DNA from 2 places in the Campylobacter sp. MG1 genome. Region 1 is predicted to be linked to the other one. Evidence: riboswitches for the same ligand, from Rfam matches in the RefSeq annotation. Region 1 holds a riboswitch; the other holds the start of a gene.

Region 1 (3,806 bases):
ATGGTAGCTACTAGCAAATTAGAAGAGAAAATTAATTTATTATTGAAAATATTAAATAAGGAATAAGTATGAATATTATTGAAGGACAATTAAAATTAAATGGTAATGAGAAATTTGCCATAATAAACGCTAGATTTAATAGTTTTATAACTGATAAATTAGTTGAAGGTGCTAAAGATGCTTTTGTTCGTTTTGGTGGAAATGAAAAGAATTTAGATTTAATTTTAGTTCCTGGTGCTTTTGAATTACCTTATGCTTTAAAACAAGCAGTGAAGAAAAATTATGATGGAATAGTGGTTTTAGGTGCTGTTATTCGTGGAGATACCCCACATTTTGATTATGTATCAGCAGAATGCACTAAGGGTGTTGCAGCTATAACTTTAGCAAATGATACTCCAATTAGTTTTGGTGTTCTTACAACAAACACTACAGAGCAAGCTATGGATAGAGCAGGAATTAAAAGTGGCAATAAAGGTTATGAAGCTATGGTAACTACTATTGAAATGCTAAATTTACAAAGAGTTCAAAATGGCAACTAGACATCAAGCTAGAAAAACGGTTGTAAGTTTATTGTATTCATTTGATTATGTTCAAAATAGTGAGCATGTAAATGATTATTTAGAAGAGCATAAAATAAGAAATGCTATTCGTGAATGGGCTTTAGAATTATTTAACGGCGTTCAAGCAAATCTATTAAAAATAGATGAGTGTTTAAAAGGTATTTTAGAAAGCAATGAAGTTAGTAATTTAGGTGGTATGGAAAAAGCTATTTTAAGACTTGGTGTTTATGAATTGCTTTTTACAAAAACAGATAAAGCTGTTGTTATAAATGAAGCTATTGAACTAGCTAAAGAATATGCAAGTGATAATGCACCTAAGCTTATTAATGGTGTATTAGATAAAGTTAGAAATTAGTCAAGTTAAACTTGACTAAAATTTGTTAAGGATTTTTATGAATATTTATGTTATAAATTTAAAAACTTCCGTAGATAGATTTGAAAAAATGAATAAAGAGATAGAAAAATTACCACAAAATATGAAAGATAAATTCATATTTTTTAATGCCATTGATGGTCGGGGGGGGTAATAACGAGTTTGTAAAATTTAAAAAATACTACGAAAACTCTTTATTTACTTATATTTTAGGTAGAGCATTAACTGATTGTGAAAGAGCATGCTTTGCATCACATTTTTTGTTATGGCAAAAATGTATAGAAGAAAATGAGCCTATTATTGTATTAGAAGATGATTTAAAATTCAGTGATGAATTTAATGAAAATACATTAAATTTAATTTTAAATTCAAAATATGATTATGTAAGATTATATAAATTATTTGATAAAAAAATATATAAAATTAATAATAATTTTTATAAAACATATAAAAAATTAAGTGGAGCCCAAGCATATTTATTAAAACCTAATGCTGCTAAGAAATTTATAAAATATGCTAGATATTGGGTTTATCCTGTAGATGATTATATGGATACTTTCGGTTTACACGGTGTTTTAACTATACTTTATCAGCCATTATTAGTGAGTGAAAATTATAGCGAAAGTACGATTTTACATAAGGATTATAATGTTCTTGTAGTTAAAAAAATCACAAGAGAAATTTTTAAATCTTTAATTTTTATCCGTACTTTATTTTTTAGATTATTTTATAAATATTAATCTTTTAAATTTAAAATCACAATTTTTAGGGGAGCGAAAGCTGAGAGTAGGCGTAATAGTCTTGACCCTTTGAACCTGTTTGGGTAATGCCAGCGTAGGGAGATGCAAAATTTTCTAATCCTTTCTTAGCATTCCCATAAATTGATTTTATGGAGAGTTGTATGGGTAATTTTTTCTTGTGGCTTGGAGCTAGTATTTCGCTAGCTGAAATTGAAGCCGGTAGTTTATTTTCAGGTCTTATTTTAAGTGATTCTTTATTTGCTATATTTTTTGGACATTTTTTAGGTGGAATTTTATTTTTTGCTATGATGTATATTAGCACTAAACTAAAATGCAATGCTATGGGTAGTCTTAAATATTTTTACTCACAAAATGGCAAAATATTCTTTTCATTTTGCAATTTTCTAGCTTTAATTTGCTGGAGTGCAGTTATGATTATGAGTGCAGCAATACTACTAAATGGACTATATCCAAATACAAATTTTAACTTAGTAGCAATTTTATTATCATCACTTTTAATAATATGGCTATTCTTAAAACAAAATTTATTAATGTTAATAAATAATTTTATAGTTTGCATACTTTTTTTGATAGTAATTTATATTTTTTATAACTTAATTAATCTTAATTTAAACCAAATAGAAGTTAATAAAATAAACTTGATAAATGCTATTGAACTAAGTATTGCTATGCCAATTTCTTGGCTTGCATTAGTTGGTGATTATACAAAATATTTTAAAAATCCAATAAAAGATAGTTTAGTAGCTTCAGTCGCGTATTTTCTAGGAAGTTCACTTATGTATATAATTGGATATTTAACTATGAAATACTATAACGACCTTTCTAGTTTTTTAATCACTTTAAAATTATCAATGTTAATAATATTTTTGATTATTTTTTCAACAATAACAACAACATATTTAGACATTTTTTCAGCTAATGAAAGTATTAAAAATATAAATAATAAATTTGGTAATAAAATTACAATTTTATTAATAATATTTATTGCTTTATTAATAGCTATTTTTATACCTTTTTCTTTATATGAAAATTTTTTATATACATTAAGTTCAGTATTTTTACCTATGGCATCGGTTATGGTATGTGTATATTGTTTTAAACTAAAAAATTCAGCTAAATTAAATTTTTTAATTTGGTTTATTGGATTTTTAATTTATCAAATACTGATTTATTTTGATTTTTTAGCATCAATTTTAACTTTTTTAATCATTTTAATTTTAACCTTAGGAGGAGAATATGTATCAAAACATTATGCAAAAAACAAGAAATCATAAAACTTTAGTAGAAAGTATTACAAATTATGTAACGATAAATGACTCAGCTAACGCTATTTTAGCTGTTGGTGGCTCACCTATTATGGGAGATTTTTATGAAGAAGTTGGCGAAATTGTTACAATTAGTAATGCGGTTTTGCTAAATATCGGGCAGTTAAACGACAATCTAATAAAAGCCCATAAAAACGCAGCCTTAAAGGCAAATGAATTAAATATTCCTATTGTTTTTGACCCCGTTGCAGCAGGAGTTAGTAATGCAAGAAATAATTTATGTAAATATTTAATACAAAATATAAAGTTTTGTGTAATTAAAGGCAATGCAAGCGAGATAAATTATCTAGTAAATAAGACATTAAATACAAGTGGCTGTGATAGTAGTGATGAAATAAATCAAAATGATTTAGAAAAATACATTGATTTTGCTAAAAAACATAAAACTATTTTGGTAATCACAGGTAAAAATGATTTTATCATCAATGAAACAAATGTTTTTATGCTAAGCAATGGTTCGGCAATGCAGACAAAAATCACAGGTGCAGGTTGTATGCTAGGCAATATCTTAGCCGTTTTTGTAGGGGCAAATGATGATAAATTAAATGCCGTAATCACAGGCATAAGTGCATTTAACATAAGTGCTGAAATAGCCGAAACTAAAGCAAATGGCACTATGTCGTTTAAAATGCACTTAATTGATGAGTTAAGCAAAATTGATGGAATTACCATAAAAGAAAGGATAAAAATTGAAAAACTTAGATGAAATTTTAAGATTTTATGCAATTAGTGATGATATATACACTAAAGAAGATGAATTATTAGATATTTGTGAGATTTTATTTGC
Region 2 (3,806 bases), 150 kb from region 1:
GCTTAGCTCTTTAGGGTATTTGTTTTTACAATCTAGCATATTAAATTCGGCTAAAATTTCATTAGCCCTTTTTAGTGCTTCTTGTTTGTTAAAATTGTTAATTATCATAGGCAACATTATATTTTCTTCTATATTTTTATGTTCTAATAATAAGTCTTTTTGTTGCATATATCCTATTTTTATAAGCTCATCATTTTCTTGGTTGATTATTATTGCATTATTGTTAGGTAAAATTCCAGCTATTAGGTTAAACATAGTTGTTTTGCCACATCCACTTTCTCCTAAAATACTTACTATTTCGCCTTTTTTTAATTCTAAATTTATATTTTTTAAAATTTCTTTATCTTTATATGAAAAATTAAGATTTTGAATAATTAATTTATTTAATATATTCATTGCTAAATCCTAAATTTAAAGGAATAGTATTTTGTAATATTTTAGTTTCATTTAACCATTCGTAAAACTTATTCCATCTATTAGCATCAAATTCTCCCCATTTAAAAGGATTACTTGCATATTGTTTTGATAAATAACTTTGAGATAATAGTATAAATTCTTTTTTTGCTTTTAATTCGGGTGCGTATTTTATTAAAATTTCAGCAGATTCCTTAGGATTATTAATAGCATAAATATAGCCTTTTTTTATAGCTTTTAATACTTTTTTTGCTTGTTCTTTATTATTTTTTAAATAATCATTATTAGCTATTATTATTGGCGAATAGTAATCAAGTTTTTCATCAAAATCTTTCATATAATAAAAATTTGTTTTAACACCCATTATATTTGCCAAAACAACATCCCAACCATAAAATACCCAGCAAAAGTCAAATAATTTATTTTGAAGACTTGATATTGAATTACTATCTACATTAGGGATAAAAACAATATCATTTGAATTTATATTATTTTTGCTTAAAATATGTTTTATCATAGCTATTTCAACTGGGTCATTCCAGCTACCATATTTTTTGTTTATCATATCTTTAGGCAAAACAATATTATTTTCTTTTAGTGATAATAAACCTGAGGTATTATGCTCTATTATTGCTGCAACTGCTGTTATATTTGCACCTTTTGAAAGCTTTGAAGCCATAGAGTCTTGATAATAAATTCCAAAAGGAGCCTTATTATTTATAATCAAATCACTTGTGCTATCTTCAGGCGATGATTTTATGTTTAGTTCTATATTTTCATCTTTAAAATAACCTTTTTCTATAGCTACAAAAAGTCCTGTATGATTAGTATTAGGAACCCAATCAAGTATAAAATCTACTTGTTCTAAATTATTTTCATTATTTTTAGAACAAGCAATAAATAATATTAAAACCAAAAACGATAAAATTTTTTTCATATTTACTCCCTCCATTTACATATTAATTTTTCAATAATTTTTGTGATTTTTATACTAATTAAGCTAAGTGTAGAAATTAAAACAATAATAGCAAACATATTATCATACATAAATAATTTTTTAGATTGAATCATATATACTCCAAGCCCTTCAAATCCACCAAGCCACTCACTAACAACAGCACTAATATAAGAGTAACTAACACTTACTCTAAGTCCTGAAAAAAAATAAGGAAGTGTGCAAGGAATTTTATAATGCCATAAAATTTGCCTATCATTTGCATTCATTGTTTTTAATAAAGTTATATAGTCTTTATCAATATTTTTTAATCCATCTAATACATTTATTAATATAGGAAATATTGTTGTTATAGTTATTAAAACTATTTTCGGTAACATATTATATCCTAGCCATAATACTAAAATTGGTGCTATAGCAATAGTCGGAATTGTTTGCAAGACAATGAAAAATGGATATATTATCTTATAAATTAATTCAAATTTATTCATTACAAAAGCTAAAATACAAGCGATTATTATTCCAAAAAATAATCCTAAAAATGTTTCAATTAAGGTAATTTTTGTATGAAAAATTAAATTACTATAGTTTTTTATAAACGCTAAGAATATTTCTTTAGGTGACGGAATTATATACTGAGGTAGTATATTAAAATCTTTAGTAATTTGCCATATTATTAAAAAACATAGCCAAAAAATTATACTAGAATATTTTTTCATTTTTTCCCTTCGCTGGAATTATCCAATCAGGTTCTAAGGGTAAGGGCTAAACCCACTCTCAGCAATTAAGCTCCCCTAAAAACTAATTATCATTTTATAATATAATGAATAATGTAAAGCAATTTTAAGGGTTTAAAATGAAAATATTAACAAACAATGTAACAGCAATTCACGAAATAAAAGGTTCTAAATTTTTAACTTATTTTGAACCGTTTAGTATAGATCAGAATGTAAGAATTAGGCAAGAGGAATTAAGAGAAATTCATTTTAAATGTGTTCATGTTGTATATGCTTCTAGGGTATTGAATGAATTTGGACAAATTGTTGAAAATCAAAGTGATGATGGTGAACCTAAAGGAAGTAGTGGCACACCAGCACTTAATGTTTTAAGAGGTGCTGATATTATTAATTGTGTTTGTTATATTGTTAGATATTTTGGTGGAACTTTACTTGGAGTAGGTGGACTTGTTAGAGCTTATTCTTTAAGTGTAAATTTGGGAATAAATGAAGCTATAAAAAATAATTATTTATCTATATATATAAAAAAAGATGATTATTTAGTAGAAATTGATTATGCAATGGTCAATAAATTTAGTTATATACTTGATAATCTTAATATATCTTATGATAAAGAGTTTTTGCATAATGTGTTTTTTACATTACATTTGAGCGAAGATGAATTAAAATTATTAGAATTTAAAATTAAAGATTTAAGAATTGAATTAGTAAAAATATAGAAATAATTTTTAAATAGTAATTTTTATTATTTACTATCTATTATCCTTTTAAAAATATTATTCTATTATAATTTTTAAAAGGAGATATAATGAAACAATTAACAACGGATTTTGGTAACCCAATAGGTTCAAATCAAAACTCACTTAGTGCAGGTGCAATGGGACCGCTTTTAATGCAAGATTATCAATTGATTGAAAAACTTGCTCATCAAAATAGAGAAAGAATTCCAGAGCGTGCAGTTCATGCAAAAGGAAGTGGAGCTTATGGAGAATTAAGAATAACACAAGATATTAGCAAATATACAAAAGCAAAAGTTTTTGCTAAGGGTGAAGTTACTCCACTTTTCTTACGCTTTTCAACAGTTGCAGGTGAAGCAGGTGCAGCTGATGCTGAAAGAGATGTTCGTGGTTTTGCAATTAAGTTTTATACAAAAGAAGGTATTTGGGATTTAGTAGGTAATAATACCCCTACATTTTTCTTAAGAGATGCTTATAAATTCCCTGATTTTATTCATACTCAAAAAAGAGACCCAAGAACTCATTTAAGAAGCAATAATGCTGCGTGGGATTTTTGGACTTTAACTCCTGAAGCACTACATCAAGTAACAATTCTTATGAGTGATAGAGGAATTCCTGCATCATATCGTCATATGAATGGATATGGTTCTCATACTTATTCGTTTATTAATGATAAAAATGAAAGATTTTGGGTTAAATTTCACTTTAAAACCAAACAAGGAATTAAGTGCTTAACAAATGAAGAAGCAGAAAAAATCATAGCAAAAGATAGAGAATCTCATCAAAGAGATTTATATGAGAATATTGAAAAAGGAAATTTCCCTGTTTGGAGTGTAAAAGTTCAAATCCTTGCAGAAAACGAAGTTGAAAAACTTGGATTTAATCCATTTGATTTAACAAAAGTATGGCCTCATAGCATTGTTCCATTAATTGAAGTTGGAGAAATGATATTAAATCGCAATC

Evidence for each region. A riboswitch is a leader RNA that binds a small molecule or an ion and turns the genes downstream of it on or off. The one in region 1 is predicted to bind thiamine pyrophosphate.
Region 2: linked by a shared signal. The riboswitch ahead of NY022_RS04000 (ABC transporter permease) and the one ahead of NY022_RS03175 (cytosine permease) in region 1 are both predicted to bind thiamine pyrophosphate.

The regions. Positions count from the first base shown of each region.
Region 1 covers NZ_JANYME010000003.1:52,755-56,560, reverse strand. Annotated here, with positions in the region: gene kdsA (3-deoxy-8-phosphooctulonate synthase) at 1-66, shown strand, start outside; gene ribH (6,7-dimethyl-8-ribityllumazine synthase) at 69-539, shown strand; gene nusB (transcription antitermination factor NusB) at 529-915, shown strand; gene NY022_RS03185 (glycosyltransferase family 25 protein) at 953-1,087, shown strand; gene NY022_RS03180 (glycosyltransferase family 25 protein) at 1,071-1,673, shown strand; TPP riboswitch at 1,691-1,791, shown strand; gene NY022_RS03175 (cytosine permease) at 1,835-2,968, shown strand; gene thiM (hydroxyethylthiazole kinase) at 2,931-3,725, shown strand; gene thiE (thiamine phosphate synthase) at 3,709-3,806, shown strand, end outside.
Region 2 covers NZ_JANYME010000003.1:199,152-202,957, reverse strand. Annotated here, with positions in the region: gene NY022_RS04010 (ATP-binding cassette domain-containing protein) at 1-396, opposite strand, end outside; gene NY022_RS04005 (ABC transporter substrate-binding protein) at 380-1,351, opposite strand; gene NY022_RS04000 (ABC transporter permease) at 1,354-2,088, opposite strand; TPP riboswitch at 2,076-2,175, opposite strand; gene NY022_RS03995 (YigZ family protein) at 2,226-2,825, shown strand; gene NY022_RS03990 (catalase) at 2,915-3,806, shown strand, end outside.